Labrys monachus: one gene and its partner. The protein of the gene in region 1 interacts with the protein of each later gene in a pairwise test. Links are inferred from orthologs where the notes say so. Each region holds a gene or a part of one and is shown in the gene's direction. Other genes may lie near its edges.

Region 1 (8,212 bases):
GGCATCTCGGGCATTTCGCCGTCGAAGGGCTGGCCCTGCATGCCGCGCATTTCCTGTCCTCGCGCCTCGCGCTCTTCGCGATGAGCCATGTCGCGGCGCTGGTGCGGCTTTTGCCTGAGCGCGAGCCTCATCCCGGTCTCCACGGGGCGCTGGGAGAGATCATCGCGGTGATTTCGGATGCGGGGGTGGCCCCGGCGCTGATCGCGCGGTTCGAGCTCGAGATCCTCACCGAACTCGGCTTCGGCCTCGATCTCGGCCGCTGTGCCGCCACCGGCAGCGCGGACGACCTCGCTTATGTCTCGCCGAAGACCGGCCGGGCGGTCAGCCGCGAGGCGGGAGCGCCCTGGCACGACAGGCTGCTGCCTTTGCCGGGCTTCCTGCGCGGCGAGGTGGGAAGTCCCAGCGCCGCCGACATTGCCGACGCGCTCCGGCTCACCCGCTATTTCCTCGAGCGTGACGTGTTCGCGCCGCGCGGTCTCGTCATGCCGGAGGGGCGGCATGCCGTGGTGGAGGCGCTGACCGGGCGCCTGTGACGCTCGACCGCGGACGACGTCCGCTCAGGAGACCAGCGGTCTGGTGACGGCGCTCCTCTTCATCAGGCGCGAGAAGAGGAGGGAGACGATCAGCGTGAAGGCGATGCACGCCAAGGCGGCGCCGACGCCGCGCTGTCCGACCTGCGCCGCGAAAAGCCTCAGGAAGAAAAGATGCGCCAGATAGGCCCCGAAGACGTCGCGCCCCCAGGGCACGACGGGATCGGCGCCCGCGCGCATGTGAAGGAAGAGGCCGAACACGCCGACCGCCAGGGGAACGGTCCCGAGCGACATGTCATGGCCTTTCGGAAACCTGTCGAAGACATACCAGCCTTCGGCGATATGGATCGCCGCTCCGGCCAGAACCAAGGCGGCGAGCATGGGGATTGCCGGTATCCGTCCCTTTTTCATGGCATGGCCCAGCACGAGGAAGAGCGGCGCGAAGAAGAGGCCGTTGCGGTAGATCCACACGATCGCGTCGAAGTTCCGCGATCGCGCATAGAGCGCGAGCGCCGTTCCGACGAGATAGAGGGTGGCGGAAAGCGCGAGGCCGCCCTTGAGGCCGACACGGCGGACGGCGAACCAGCCGAGTGCGGTGCCGATGAACAGCGCCGGCAGAAACCACAGATGAAACCCGGCGCCGCCGCTCAGCGGAATGAAGATGTAGGAGCGGATGCTGGCCGGGTTCGGAAACGTGCCGGGATAGAAGACCTGCGATATCTCGCAGAAGGTGTAGAACGCAACCCAGATGACGAAGGGGACGAGGAGCCGCCTGAACAGCCTGAGGAGAGGCTCGACGGGCGCGGCAAGCGAATCGTCCTTCCACAAATAGCCGGAAATCAGGAAGAAGACGGGAACCGCGAAACGGCAGAGTTCATCGACGACGAATCCGATGGCGCGATCGTCGCCGAAAATCCCGTATGCATTGGCGTGGAGCGAAATGACGGCGACCAGAGCGACGAGCCTGGCCATCTCGATCCCACTATGCACCTTCAACGGCGTATGTCCTTCGCTGTAATCAAGGCCCGGGGTGGCGTTTGCGATCGGTTCTTCGCCTGCATGGCAGAGGCCTTGCGCGACGGTATCATGGTCGTTTCCAGACGCCTATGTCTACATCTGGAACCTCGCTCGAAAGCGCGGATCGCAGTCTAAGGGCAGATTGTTACTTGGACGTGTCGGTCTTGCGCGGATGCGGCCGCGGGCCGGGCCACCGGCGAGGCGTTCCGTCCCGCTATGCTTAACAAATCGTTATTCCGCCCAGATCCTGCGCTATCAGGCCGGAGATGTCATCTGGAGGATGGGACCCGTGCCCTTGCCCGTCATACGTTTGCTGACGATTTCGGTGCTCGTCTCGGTGGCCTTGCCGGCGGCGCCGGCGATGGCCGGCTGGCGCGACGGCTATTATTATGACGATGGCGGCTGGGGAGGGGACTATTATGCGCCGCTCCCCCGCCGTCCGATGTATGACCCGCAGGACTATGCGCCCGACGACGGCGACTATCAGGCGCCCTGGGCGCAGCGCAGGGCCTATGCGCCGCGCTATCGCTACGAACCCGCCTATGGCGAGGTGCCGGATGCCGGCGCCGCCCCGGCACGGCCTCCGATTCCCCCGCGCAATGTCGAGACGGCGCTGCCGGACGCGCCCTATGCCGGACCTGACCGGTCGGGCTCCGGCGCGCCGCCGAAAAAGCCGCCCGCCAAGCCCAGGCTGGCATCGATCGCGCCGGCGGCCCGGCCGGCCGCGGTGCGCATACCCCTGGCCCTTCCCGTCCCCCGCCCGAACCTGGAGAGCATGGACTTCGATTCGGCCACGCCCTCGATCGGATCATCTCCGTCCAAGCCGAGTGCCAGCCAGGTCCAGCGCTGACGCATCCGCGCTGTGGCCGGCGCGCTCAAGCCTTGACTTGCTGCCGCGCGACGTAGAGCGCCAGCGCTGCGGCGTTGGAGACGTTGAGGCTCTTGATGGCGCCAGGCATGTCGAGCCGAGCGAGGGCGTCGCACAGCGACCGCGTCCGCTGGCGCAGGCCCTTGCCCTCGGCGCCGAGGACGAGCGCGAGCGGACCGGACAGGGGCGTGCCTTCCAAGGTCGCCGGCCCCTCGGAATCGAGGCCGACGCGCATCACGCCGCTGTCGCCCATCTCGTCGAGCGTATCGCCGAGATTGCGCACCGACACGATCGGCACATGCTCGAGGCCGCCGGAGGCGGATTTGGCCAGCACGCCGGTCGCGGAGGGCGAATGGCGCTCGGTGGTTATGATCGCCGCGACGCTGAAGGCGGCGGCGGAGCGGACGATGGCGCCGACATTGTGCGGATCGGTGATCTGATCGAGCACCAGTACGATATCGCTGGCGCGCAATTCGCCGAAGGCGGGAGCCGGCAGCGGCGCGGTCTCCAGATAGAGGCCCTGATGGATGGAATCGGCGGTCAGCAGCCGGTCGATCTCGCCGGGGCGGACGATCTGCAGGGGGATGCCGGCCTGGATGTTCTCCTCCGCCAGCCGCCGCGCGGCATTCTCGGTCGCGAGAAGCCGCTTCAGCGTGCGCGCGGGGTTCTGCAGCGCCTCGCGCACGGGGTGCCAGCCATAGATGACGACGGTGTCCGGCGTTCCCGAATCCGGCCGCTCCCGGTGGTGCCCCTGGCGTCCCCTGCGTTCCCTGTCGTTCATCGATACCTCCAGGACAATTGCCATCGCATGGCTGGCGCCGCAAAAAAAGCCCCGATCGTTTGGTTATCCGCCGGGCGCGAAAGTCGGTCGAGGGATTTCGCCTTTTTCGGTTGACAGGTCCCCGCCGCGTCACCATAAGGACGCCCTCGAACGAAGCAGCCGCGCCACTCGGCGGCTTCGGGTCGCAGCGGTGTCACCAGCGCTGCGAAGGACGGTTTGGAGGGGTGCCCGAGTGGTTAAAGGGGACGGACTGTAAATCCGTTGGCTCAGCCTACGTTGGTTCGAATCCAACCCCCTCCACCAAGTCCGATCGGTTGGGACGCGGGTGTAGCTCAATGGTAGAGCAGCAGCCTTCCAAGCTGAATACGAGGGTTCGATTCCCTTCACCCGCTCCATCTTACGATTCGAACGGCGGTCTATCGGGGCGCGGGCGGCGCGGCGCGGAGCAATCTTTTGTTGCGTGCCGCTGCGAAAACGCCTATCGACCCGCGCGATATTTCGCACCGGCGAAATACCCAATCCTCCAATGCTGGAACCGGGGCTATGGCCAAAGAGAAATTTGAACGGAACAAGCCGCACTGCAACATCGGCACGATTGGTCACGTCGACCATGGCAAGACGTCGTTGACGGCAGCGATCACGAAGGTTCTGGCGGAGACGGGCGGGGCGACGTTCACGGCGTATGACCAGATCGACAAGGCGCCTGAAGAGAAGGCGCGCGGCATCACGATCTCGACGGCGCATGTTGAGTACGAGACGAAGAACCGTCACTACGCGCATGTGGACTGCCCGGGTCACGCCGATTATGTGAAGAACATGATCACGGGCGCGGCGCAGATGGACGGCGCGATCCTGGTCGTTTCGGCGGCGGACGGTCCGATGCCGCAGACGCGCGAGCACATCCTGCTGGCGCGCCAGGTCGGCGTTCCCGCGCTGGTGGTGTTTCTGAACAAGGTGGACATGGTCGACGATCCCGAGCTTCTGGAGCTCGTGGAGCTGGAAGTGCGCGAGCTTCTGTCGAAGTACGAGTTCCCTGGGGACGACATCCCGATCACCAAGGGCTCAGCGCTGATGGCGCTGGAGAACAAGTCGCCGGAGATCGGGCATGACGCGATCCTCGAGCTGATGAAGACGGTGGACGACTACATCCCGCAGCCGGAGCGGCCGATCGACCAGCCGTTCCTGATGCCGGTGGAAGACGTGTTCTCGATCTCGGGCCGCGGCACGGTGGTGACGGGACGCGTGGAGCGCGGCATCGTCAAGGTCGGCGAGGAAGTCGAGATCATCGGCATCCGTCCGACGCAGAAGACGACGGTGACGGGCGTGGAGATGTTCCGCAAGCTGCTGGACCAGGGTCAGGCTGGCGACAACATCGGCGCGCTGCTGCGCGGCACCAAGCGCGAGGACGTGGAGCGCGGCCAGGTTCTGTGCAAGCCGGGTTCGGTGAAGCCGCACACGAAGTTCAAGGCCGAGGCCTATATCCTGACGAAGGAAGAGGGCGGTCGCCATACGCCGTTCTTCGGCAATTACCGTCCTCAGTTCTACTTCCGCACGACGGACGTGACGGGGATCGTGACGCTGCCGGAAGGCACGGAAATGGTGATGCCGGGCGACAACATCGCCATGACGGTGAGCCTGATCGTGCCGATCGCCATGGAGGAGAAGCTGCGCTTCGCCATCCGTGAAGGCGGTCGCACCGTCGGGGCCGGCGTCGTCGCCGCCATCATCGAATAGGCCGAAATCGTTTCGACACGCTCGGGAACCGGCGCAGCCTCGGCTGCGCCGTTTCGCTTTACGGAGGCGCGAGGGCTGCGCGCGCGCCGCGGAGCCCTCTCTAAGGCCGTGCGGCGGTGTCGCCGAGGCGCTGGCCTGTGGCACGGTCGTGTGGCATCATCTCCGGGAGATGCCGCAAATTTTGCGGCGATGTCCGCATCAACGGGATTGCGCCGAACCATTTGCGCGGCTATGTAAGCGCCGCGCGGGCATCGCGTAGGGGTATAGCTCAGCTGGTAGAGCGACGGTCTCCAAAACCGTAGGTCGCAGGTTCGATCCCTGCTGCCCCTGCCAATTCACGCGGATGGGGTATTTGCCTCCTTTCGCAGCGATTTATCGGTAGCCGGGGGATGGGGCTTCGCCGCACCCTCGGTTTTGTATTGGCTCGGTCTTGCTTTTGCAGGGCAGGATTTCGACATAGGCGCTGGACTGACGTGAAAGTCCGGCCTGAGGTGGCGGTAGGACGATGGCAAAGACGACACCGTTGCAGTTCCTGCAACAGGTCCGCAATGAAACTAACAAGGTGACCTGGCCGACGCGCCGGGAAACCGTGATCACGGCGATCATGGTCGTGATCTTCGTTGCCGTCATGGCGATCTTCTTTTCGGTCACCGATGCCGTCCTGAAGGCCGGTGTCGGCTTCCTTATCAATCTTGGCCGTTGAGGACGATCGTTGATGGCCAAGCGCTGGTATATCGTTCACGCCTATTCGAACTTCGAGAACAAGGTGGCTCAGTCGATCCGCGAGCAGGTCGCGCAGCGCGGGCTGTCTGACCTGTTCGAGGAGATCCTCGTGCCGACCGAGAAGGTCGTCGAGGTGCGCCGCGGCCGCAAGGTCGACACCGAGCGCAAGTTCTTTCCCGGCTACGTTCTGGTGAAGTGCGAACTCACCGACGAGGTGCATCACCTCATCAAGAACACGCCGAAGGTCACAGGCTTCCTGGGGGCGGACAAGGCCAAGCCGGTACCCATTCCCGATCGTGAGGCCGAACGCATCAAGGGTCAGGTCGCCGACGGCGTCGAGCGTCCGAAGCCCTCCGTCAGCTTCGAGGTCGGCGAGCAGGTGCGTGTCGCCGACGGTCCTTTCGCCTCCTTCAACGGCGTGGTCGAGGAAGTCGACGAGAGCCGTGCCCGCCTCAAGGTGGCGGTTTCCATCTTCGGCCGGGCGACCCCGGTCGAACTCGAATATGCGCAGGTCGAGAAGCTCTGATCTGCCGAGGGGGCTGCGGAAGCACCCCCAGCCCTTGCCGATCTTCGCGAAATCGTCGATTTCGCCCTGAAGATCGCAGGTGTCCGGTGGTCCGATGCGATCGCATTCGGCCGCTGGTACGACGTCGCGGGAGGGGAGGCCGGGCTTGTCGCCGTCCGGCGGAACCGAACCGCGAACTCCGGCCACAGCGATGGCCATCAACCGCGGGGCAACCCGCTCAGGAGCAATAAATGGCGAAGAAGATTACCGGCTACGTCAAGCTGCAGGTGCCGGCGGGTTCTGCCAACCCGTCGCCGCCGATCGGCCCCGCGCTCGGCCAGCGCGGTCTGAACATCATGGAATTCTGCAAGGCCTTCAATGCGCGCACGGCGCAGATGACGAAGGGAACGCCGATTCCCGTCATCATCACCGCCTATCAGGACCGCTCGTTCACCTTCGAACTCAAGCTGCCGCCGGTTTCCTTCTTCGTGAAGGAAGCTGCGGGCATCAAGTCCGGTTCGCAGACGCCGGGCAAGGGTGCCAAGGCGGGCCAGATCACGATCGACCAGATCCGTGAGATCGCCACCAAGAAGCTGCCTGACCTCAATTGCGATACGGTCGAAGCGGCCATGGCAATGGTGAAGGGTTCCGCCCAGTCTATGGGCCTCGAGATCGTCGGGTGATATGATGTCTCATCAGGGAAAGCGCATCCGCGCCGCCAAAGAAGGCGTTAACCGCATCAAGCTCTATGGCCTGGACGAAGCGGTCCAGCTCGTCAAGGAGCGGGCCACCGCCAAGTTCGATGAGACGGTCGAGATCGCCATGAATCTCGGTGTCGATCCCCGCCATGCCGATCAGATGGTCCGCGGCGTCTGCAATCTGCCGAACGGCTCGGGGCGCACGCTGCGCGTCGCCGTGTTCGCGCGCGGCGCCAAGGCCGATGAAGCCCGGGCGGCGGGCGCCGATATCGTCGGCGCCGAGGATCTCGTCGAGATCGTCAATGGCGGCAAGATCGATTTCGACCGCTGCATCGCCACGCCCGACATGATGCCTCTGGTCGGCCGCCTCGGCAAGGTGCTCGGCCCGCGCGGCATGATGCCCAACCCGAAGGTCGGCACCGTGACCATGGACGTCACGTCCGCGGTCAAGGCGTCGAAGGGCGGCTCGGTCGAGTTCCGCGTCGAGAAGGCCGGCATCGTGCACGGCGCGGTCGGCAAGGCGTCATTCGGTTCCGACAAGCTGGCGGAGAACATCAAGGCGTTCGCCGACGCGGTGGTCCGCGCCAAGCCGGCCGGCGCCAAGGGGACCTATGTGCAGCGCGTCGCGCTGTCGTCCACCATGGGCCCCGGCGTGAAGATCGATCCGACGACCCTGCTCGGCGCCTGAGCGGCCGACGACGACATCGGGCCCCGCCTCTGTGGCGGGGCTTTTTTGCGCCCGCGGCGCGTGGCCGCTTCGGCCGGTATGCCACAATATGGCGGAGAGCCTCGAATTAGCTCTTGGCATTTGGCGTCCGAGGCCTTATATCGCGACTCTCACTGAACTGATCAAAGGTTCATGAACCTGGGGTGCGCAAGCGGCCCGGGATTTTGCTGTCCGGAGTTATCCGGATTTTAGACTGGCCGAACGGGCGGGGAAGTTTTTCAAGCCCGGGCGGCCATGTCCTGTCCGAGACTGCAGGCGCGGGGAAACCCGCTTAATTTGCAAAGAAACGCCTGAAAGGGCGCTCTTTTTGCCTGCATAGACGGGGAAGACCGGTTTTTGGTATCCGTTTCGCGGCTGCCTCGTGACTTGGTTCGATCCGACGCACCTGAAACCGCAAGGCATGTGTCATATTGACGCACGCCGGTGACGGGGGACAGGCACTCGAGCGTCGCCTTCAGCACGCCGGTTCGCCGGAGGGTATGGAGGCGGCAAAGTGCAACGGTCAGCTTTTCGTTCTGACGAAGAGCTGCAACCGGAGAGAGCAACGTGGAAAGAGCGGAAAAGCAGGAGTTCATCGGCTTTCTCCAGGAGGTCTTCAAGGCTTCCGGAGTGGTCGTCGTAGCTCACTA
Region 2 (8,107 bases), 1.2 Mb from region 1 along the record:
GCCCAAGCCGCGGCAGACCGTGCGCGACCTCATGGCGTCCTTCGCCCGCTGGGCCGGGCAGGTCGATACCCTGCGCCACCAGGACCTGGCCGAACTCATCCTCGAGGAATCCGGCTATACCGAGATGTGGCAGAAGGACCGTTCGGCCGAGGCGGCGGGGCGGCTCGAGAACCTCAAGGAACTGGTCCGCTCGATGGATTCCTTCGAGAACATGGCCGGCTTCCTGGAGCACGTCTCCCTCGTGATGGATGCGAGCGAGGAAGGCGCCAGTGAGGACAAGGTCTCGATCCTGACGCTGCACGGCGCCAAGGGCCTGGAATATGACACGGTGTTCCTTCCCGGCTGGGAGGAAGGCCTGTTCCCGCATCAGCGCTCCCTCGACGAGAACGGGCGCGCCGGGCTGGAGGAGGAACGCCGGCTCGCCTATGTCGGCCTCACCCGGGCCCGCCGGCGCGCCAAGGTGTGGTTCGCTTCCAATCGCCGCATCCATGGATTGTGGCAGGCGACCATCCCCTCCCGCTTCGTCGACGAACTACCCGCAGCCCATGTCGACGTCGTCGAGCAGTCGGCGGCCTACGGCTCCGGCGGCTCCCTCGGCATGAGCCGCTTCGACCGTGCCCAGCCCTTTTCCGGCTCGACCTATTCGACCCCGGGCTGGCAGCGCGCCAAGCAGAACATGGAATCGGGCTTCAAGGCCGCCAATGCGCCTCGCCGCGAACCTCTCACCATCGAGGGCGAACTGGTGGCGCGCTCCACCGGCACGGCGTCGGCCTACAAGATCGGCGACCGCGTCTTTCATGTGAAATTCGGCTATGGCGAGGTGGCCGAGATCGACGGCAACAAGCTCACGGTCGATTTCGACAAGGCCGGCCGCAAGCGGGTCGTCGACAGTTTCATCGACGCAGCCTGATCCCGCCCTGGGTCCGTACACGCAATTTGTGATTGGCCCGCGGTGGTTTTCCGGGCCAATCTGCCGCTCCCCATTCGACAATATCACGACATTTCGGAGGAAGCGGTCATGCAGCTCGGTCTTGCAGGCAAGGGAGTTTTGGTCACGGGCGCCAGCACAGGCATCGGCGCCGCGCTGGCGAAGGCCTTCGCGGCCGAGGGCGCCCTGGTGGCGATCCACTACAATGCGAGCGAGGCGGAGGCCGCGGAGGTGGCGGCGGCCATCACGGCGGCCGGCGGCACGGCAAAGCTCTTCCGCGGCGATTTCGGCCGGCAGGGCGAAGCCAGAAGAGTGGTCGAGGAGGCCGCCAAGGCTCTGGGGCGCCTCGACATCCTCGTCAACAACGCCGGCGCGCTGATCCGGCGCGCGCCCTTCGTGGAAATCGACAGGGAGCTCTACGAGCAGGTCCTGAACCTGAATGTCGGCTCGCTGCTCGAGGCGTCCCAGGCGGCGGTACCCCATATCGAAGCGCAGGGCGGCGGCGCCATCATCAATCTCGGCTCGATCGCCGGCAACAATGGCGGCGCGCCCGGATCCGGCATCTACGCCACCGCCAAGGCGGCCGTGCACAATCTCACCCGCAACATGGCGATGGAACTGGGCGGCAGGAACATCCGCGTCAACGCCATCGCCCCCGGCGTGATCCTCACGCCGTTCCATGCCGCGACGCCGCCCGAGCGCCTCGAATTCGTGCGCAAGAGCACCCAGTTGGGGCGCCTCGGCACAGCCGAGGACTGCGTCGGACCGGTGCTCTTCCTCGCCTCCGACGCGATGAGCGCCTATGTCACCGGGCAGATCCTGCACGTCAACGGCGGACAGCTGATGCCGGCATAGCCGCCGCCCGGAGCTACCACGCCACGTGCAGCGCCGTCAGCCCGTGGAAGTGATAGGTGTCGCCGTAGAGCGCCTCGCCGTCCAGGCGCAGAGCGGGCAGGCGCTCGAACAGGATCGGTAGGGCGACTTCGAGTTCGAGGCGCGCCAGCGGCGCCCCGACGCAGAAATGGATGCCGCCGCCGAAGCTGACATGAGGCGGCCGCTCGCGTTCCGGCCGGAACGCGTCCGGCTCCTCGAAACGCTGCGGGTCGCGATTGGCCGCGCCGAGCAGCAGGCCGATCTCCTCGCCCCTGCGGATCGTCACCGGACCGAGCGCGATGTCCTCCAGCGCGTAGCGGCGGAACATGTGCAGGGGCGGGTCGAAGCGCAGGATCTCCTCGACGGCGTTCTGCGTGTCGGCGAACGCATCCGCCGGCGCCAGCCCCGACTGCAGGACCGCCTTCACCCCGTTGCCGATGGTGTGGACGGTCGCCTCATGGCCGGCATTGAGCAGCAGGATGCAGGTGGAGATCAGTTCGTCCTCGCTCAGGCGGTCGCCCTGCGCCTCGGCGGCGATCAGATGGCTGACGAGATCGTCGCGCGGCGAGGCCCGCCTCCGCCCGACATAATCGCGCAGGAAGGCGCTGAAATCCCGCGCCGCCGCGACGGCCCGGTCCTCGCTCTCGCGCGTGCGGCTGAACTGGTACATCGCCACCATGCGATGCGACCAGTCGAGCAATTGCGGCGCCATCTCGGCGGGCACGCCGAGCAGCTCCGCGATCAGGATCACCGGGATGGGCGTCGCGAAGGCACCGATCAGCTCGGCCCGCCCCTGCCCTTCGAACCGGTCGATCCGGTCATGGGCCAGCGCCGCGATACGCGGGCGGAGCCGCTCGACCTGGCGGGTGACGAAGGCCCGGTTGACGAGGGTGCGCAGGCGCGTGTGGACGGGCGGCTCACGCTCCAGCATGGAATGGGCGTCCACGGCGTAGAAGGGCGCCAGATGCGCGGGGGGCTCGGGCCACCCGAGCTCGGCCCGCGTCGCCACGTGCAGGATCTCCCGGCCCAGCCGCTTGTCGCGGAAGAGATCGAAGACGAGGGCGTGGCTCGCCGCACACCAGCAGCCATAGTCCTGCCAGTGGAACAGCGGCGCGACCTCGCCGATCGCCCGATAGGCCGGATAGGGATTCTGTACGAAATCCGGATCGCGCGGGTCGAGGCGGATCGTCGAGCGTGCGGCGTCGATCGTGAGGCTGGCGGGCAATGTCATGACGGCAGGCCAATGGGTTTTACGATCCAGCGGAATCGCCGGATGGGCAAGGCGTGACGAAATAGGAAGCCGGAGTAAATGGCGTTACCGCGGCAACGGCGTCTGCCCCGGCATTTCCTTTCGGGCCGGCGCCCGCCGACCGCCCGAACGCTCTTGTCTTGCGCGCGGGGCGAGGGCATGACAGGCGCATGCTCCAGTCCCCTCTCCCCACCATCAATCCGAATCTGGTCGACACGGCCACGCCGCCCATTCCGGAGGCGCAGGGCTGGGCGCGGGCCTATGATGGAGCGGCAGGTCCGCTCATCGACCTGTCGCAGGCGGTGCCCGGCTATCCGCCGCACGCCGACCTGCTGGAGCGCCTCGGCCGTAGCGCCGGCGAGGCGGCCACGGCGAGCTACGGCCCGATCCAGGGCGACACCGTCCTGCGCAAGGGCTATGCGGCCCATGTCGCCGCGCTCTACGGGGGCGATGTCGACTGGCGGGACGTCGCCATCACCACCGGCTGCAACCAGGCCTTCTTCATCGCCGCGATCGCCGTGGCCAAGGCCGGCGATTCCGTGCTGCTGCCGACCCCGTGGTACTTCAACCACAAGATGACGCTCGACATGCTCGGCATCGAGGCGCGGCCCCTGCCGAGCCCGGCCGACGGCGGCTTCGTCCCCGACGTCGACGCCGCCGCCAGCCTCATCGACGCGACGACGCGCGCCATCGTCCTCGTCTCGCCCAACAATCCGACCGGCGCGGTCTATCCGCCCCGCACGATCGAGGCCTTCGCGGAGCTGTGCCGCCGGCGCGGCCTCTTCCTCATCCTCGACGAGACCTATCGCGATTTCATCGCAGGGCGACCGCACGGACTCATCGCTTCAGGCGACTATCGCAACACCCTGATCTATCTCTATTCCTTCTCGAAGAGCTACTGCATCCCCGGCCATCGGCTCGGCGCTCTCCATGCTTCGCCCACCCTCTCGCCGGAGATCGGCAAGATCCTCGACACCCTGCAGATCTGCGCGCCGCGCACCGCCCAGGCGCCGGTTGCCTGGGGCATCGAGGGCCTCGCCGCCTGGCGCGAGACCAACCGGCTCGAGATCGAACGCCGGGCCGAGGCCTTCCGGCAGGCCTTCGCCGGCGTAAACGGCTGGAAGATCGATGCGGTCGGCGCCTATTTCGCGTTCCTGCGGCATCCCTTTCCCGGGCAAAGGGCGGCGGACGTGGTCAGGGAGCTCGTCGCCCGCAGCGGCGTGCTGTGCCTGCCCGGTCCCTATTTCGGGCCCGGGCTCGAAGGCCATATGCGGGTCGCCTTCGCCAATGCCGACATCGCGGCGATCGGCGCGCTCCGGGAGCGCTTCATGCGGTTCAGCCCTTCGTGACCCAGGGAGGCTCAATTTTCATTGCCCTTCGCCGGCCGGCGCGATAGCCAAGCACATGCTCGAAGGTCTGCATCCCAACAATCCCACCCATGTCGCCCGCATCGTCACCGACGAGGCCCGGGCGCGCCGCATCGCCGATCTGCTCGGCGAGAGCTTCGATCCGACGGAGACCGCCATTGCGGCCTTCGAGCGCGAGGACGGCACGCCCCGCCCACCCTGGCTCGTCGAGGTCTATTTCCGCTCCGACCCCGACAGGCAGGCGGTGGGCGACCTCATCGCCCTCGCAGCCGGGCCGGACGTCGAGGTCGCCTTCGACAGTTTCGGCGACAAGGATTGGGTGGCGGCGTCGCTGGAAGGCCTTGCGCCGGTGCCGGCGGGGCGCTTCACCATCCATGGCAGCCATGACCGCGCCCGCGTGCCGGCCAACACCATCGCCATCGAGATCGAGGCGGCGCTCGCCTTCGGCACCGGGCACCACGGCACCACGCGCGGCTGCCTGCTCGCGCTCGACGCCCTGCTGAAGCGCAAGCGGCCGCAAAGGCCCCTCGACATCGGCACCGGCACCGGCGTGCTCGCGATCGCCGCGGCCCGTGCCCTCCACCGGCGCGTCCTCGCCTCCGACATCGACCCGGTCGCGATCGCCACCGCGCGCAACAATATCCGCTTCAACCGGGCCGGCGCCTTCGTGACGGCCATCGTCGCCCGCGGCACCACCGCCGGGCCGATCCAGGCCGGCAAGCCCTACGATCTCGTCTTCGCCAACATCCTTGTCGGGCCGCTCGTGCGCCTCGCCGCGCCCATGGCGAAGCTGCTGGCGCCGGGCGCGACGGTGATCCTGTCCGGGCTCCTGCACGCCCATGCCAATGCCGCCCTCGCCGCCTATCGGGCACAGGGCCTGCATCTCGTCCGCCGCATCCCTCTCGACGAATGGACCACGCTGGTCCTCGCCAACGGAAGGGACAAGCCGAGATGATCCGGGTGCCGGGGACGGCATGTCCCCGGCCGCCCTCGAAGACGCCAGACTGCGATGAAGATGCGGACGGGGATGTCCGCGCTGCCGGGGCATGAGATGACCACATTCCAATCCTTCGACGAGATCTCCCAACCCGCGCTCGGCCCGGCCCGCGTCAAGGCCCTTCGCGAGAAGCTGGCCGAGCGAGGGCTCGACGGCTTCGTGGTGCCCCGTTCGGACGAGCACCAGAACGAGTATTGCCCGCCATCCGAAGAGCGCCTGGCGTGGCTGACCGGCTTTGCCGGCTCGGCGGGAATCGCCATCGTGCTCGCTGCCGAAGCGGCGATCTTCGTGGACGGCCGCTACACCGTGCAGGTCCGCGAACAGGTGGATACCGGCACGTTCACGCCGCGTCATCTCGTCGAGGAACCGCCCGAGCGCTGGCTGGAGCGGACCCTCGCGCCCGGCGCCCGCCTCGGCTACGATCCGCGCCTGCAATCGATCAACGAGGTCGAGCGGCTTCGCGCCGCCTGCGAAAAGGCGGGGGCCGCGCTGGTCCCCGTGGAGGACAATCCGGTCGATGCCATCTGGGCCGACCGGCCCGCGCCGCCTCTCGCCTCCATCGTCCTGCACGACGTTTCCCTGGCCGGCGAAAGCAGCGGATCGAAGATCGAGCGGCTGCAGGCAAAGCTCGCCGAGCAGAAGATCGACGCCGTCTTCACCAATGACGCGCATGCCTGCGCCTGGCTGTTCAACATCCGGGGCGGGGACGTCTCGCATACGCCGCTGCCGCTGTCCTATGCACTGGTCCCGGCCAGCGGCGAGCCGACGCTGTTCGTCGACGGCCGCAAATTGTCCAACGCGGTGCGCGACAATCTCTCCCATCACATGGCGATCGCCGAACCGGGCCGGATGGAGGCGGTGCTCGCCGCCGAGGTGAAGGGCAAGACGGTCCGGCTCGATCCTACGATGGTGGTCGAACGCTTCGCCACGCTCGTCGAGCGGGCCGGCGGCAAGGTGCAGAAGGGCAGCGACCCGATCGCGCTGATGCGGGCGGTCAAGAACGAGGCCGAGCAGGCGGGTGCGCGTGCCGCCCATATCCGGGACGGCGCCGCCTTCGTCAGCTTCCTGGCCTGGTTCGACCGGACGGCGCCCGAAGGGACGGAGACCGAGATTTCGACGGCGGAGGCGCTGGAGCATGCCCGCAGCGAGACCGGTGTCCTGAAGGACCTCTCCTTTCCGACCATCTCCGCAGCCGGCCCCAACGCCGCCATTCCGCATTATCGCGTCAGCCGCGCCTCCAACCGGCCGGTCACGCCGGGCCTGTTCCTGATCGATTCGGGCGCCCAATATGTCGACGGCACCACCGACATCACCCGCACGATCGCCGTCGGCGACGTGACGCCCCTGATGCGGGACCGCTATACGAGAGTTCTCAAGGGTCACATCGCCATCGCGCAGGTCCGCTTTCCTAAAGGCGCGTCCGGCTCGCAGCTCGACAGCTTCGCCCGCGCCGCGCTGTGGGAGGTCGGGACGGATTTCGACCACGGCACCGGCCACGGCGTCGGCTCCTACCTGTCGGTGCATGAGGGCCCGCAGCGGATCTCCAAGCTCGGCACCACGCCGCTCGAGCCCGGCATGATCCTCTCCAACGAGCCGGGCTACTACCGGGCCGGCGAGTTCGGCATCCGCATCGAGAACCTGGTGTTGGTGGAAGCGGTCGAGATCGAGGGCGCCGAGCGCCCGATGCAGGGCTTCGAAACGCTGACGCTGGCCCCCATCGACACCCGGCCGATCGACGTCGGTCTTTTGACCCGATCGGAGATCGACTGGCTCGATGCCTATCACCGGCGCGTTCGCGAGGTGCTCTCTCCTCTCGTCGAACCGGACGAACGGGACTGGCTGGAACGGGCGACCGCTCCGATCGGGTGAAACCGCGGCCCTGTCAGAGCGTTGCAACGAAGATACGATTCGGAGGTTCAACGGACATGACGGCACGGGACTGGTTTCGCGCCTTGGTCTGCGTCCTGCTTTGCCTGGGTATCGCCCTGATCGGATCCTACGCGACGGTCAGCGAGATCCCGGTCTGGTACGCCAAGCTCACCAAGCCGATATGGACGCCGCCGAACGGCGTCTTTCCGATCGCCTGGACGCTTCTCTACGTGATGATCGCCGCCTCGCTCTGGCTGTTGTGGAGCCGCACGCCGCCATCGCCGAGGCGCAGCCTCGTGCTCGCGCTCTTCCTGGTCCAGCTCGCTCTCAACGCCGCATGGTCGCCCGTGTTCTTCGGCGGCCACGCGATCATGACCGGTCTGGTGGTGATCGCCGCGCTCGCCGTCGTGCTCGCCTTCACCGTCCGCAAGGCGTTCGCGCTCAATCGCGCGGCAGCCTGGCTGCTGGTGCCCTATCTCCTCTGGGTCTGCTATGCCCTGTCGCTCAACGCGGGCATCGCCATCCTCAATCCCACGTCCTGACTACCGCCCCCGCCCCCTATCCCAGGCCCCGTCGCGCGACATGCCGGTCAGGGGACCGGCACACCGTCAGGCGTTCTGCGCGCCGCTCACCAGGTCGAACCACTCATCCTCGTTGATGACCTTGACACCGTGCTTCTGCGCCTCCGCGAGCTTCGAGCCGGCGCCGGGGCCCGCCACCACGAGATCGGTCTTCTTCGACACCGAGCCGGAGACCTTCGCGCCCAGCCGGTCGGCCATCGCCTTGGCTTCGTCACGGCTCATGCGCTCGAGCGCGCCGGTGAA

The links.
Region 2: the proteins of rplK (region 1) and J3R73_RS25125 interact in binary tests that used the Escherichia coli proteins (3 or more experiments, as listed by UniProt). The link is inferred for Labrys monachus from one-to-one orthologs.

The regions. Positions count from the first base shown.
Region 1 is NZ_JAUSVK010000001.1:4,268,795-4,277,006, reverse strand. The notes cover bases 5,187-8,125. They hold rplK (50S ribosomal protein L11), read left to right. Parts: upstream 5,187-6,409; coding sequence 6,410-6,841; downstream 6,842-8,125. Other genes in these bases: rplA (50S ribosomal protein L1), read left to right, coding at 6,846-7,544; nusG (transcription termination/antitermination protein NusG), read left to right, coding at 5,646-6,179; secE (preprotein translocase subunit SecE), read left to right, coding at 5,436-5,633. In the rest of the region: DNA repair protein RecO, read left to right, coding at 1-533; J3R73_RS19580 (acyltransferase), read right to left, coding at 558-1,520; J3R73_RS19575 (hypothetical protein), read left to right, coding at 1,837-2,397; J3R73_RS19570 (TrmH family RNA methyltransferase), read right to left, coding at 2,423-3,196; tuf (elongation factor Tu), read left to right, coding at 3,740-4,930; rplJ (50S ribosomal protein L10), read left to right, coding at 8,130-8,212. UniProt on the Escherichia coli protein: Forms part of the ribosomal stalk which helps the ribosome interact with GTP-bound translation factors.
Region 2 is NZ_JAUSVK010000001.1:5,486,468-5,494,574, forward strand. What follows is about bases 3,580-6,413. They hold J3R73_RS25125 (50S ribosomal protein L11 methyltransferase), read left to right. Parts: upstream 3,580-4,454; coding sequence 4,455-5,372; downstream 5,373-6,413. Other genes in these bases: J3R73_RS25120 (aminotransferase), read left to right, coding at 3,580-4,399; J3R73_RS25130 (aminopeptidase P family protein), read left to right, coding at 5,469-6,413. In the rest of the region: J3R73_RS25105 (ATP-dependent helicase), read left to right, coding at 1-910; J3R73_RS25110 (SDR family NAD(P)-dependent oxidoreductase), read left to right, coding at 1,019-1,783; J3R73_RS25115 (cytochrome P450), read right to left, coding at 1,797-3,032; more of J3R73_RS25120, read left to right, coding at 3,221-3,579; more of J3R73_RS25130, read left to right, coding at 6,414-7,283; J3R73_RS25135 (TspO/MBR family protein), read left to right, coding at 7,340-7,825; NAD-dependent DNA ligase LigA, read right to left, coding at 7,892-8,107. UniProt on the Escherichia coli protein: Methylates ribosomal protein L11.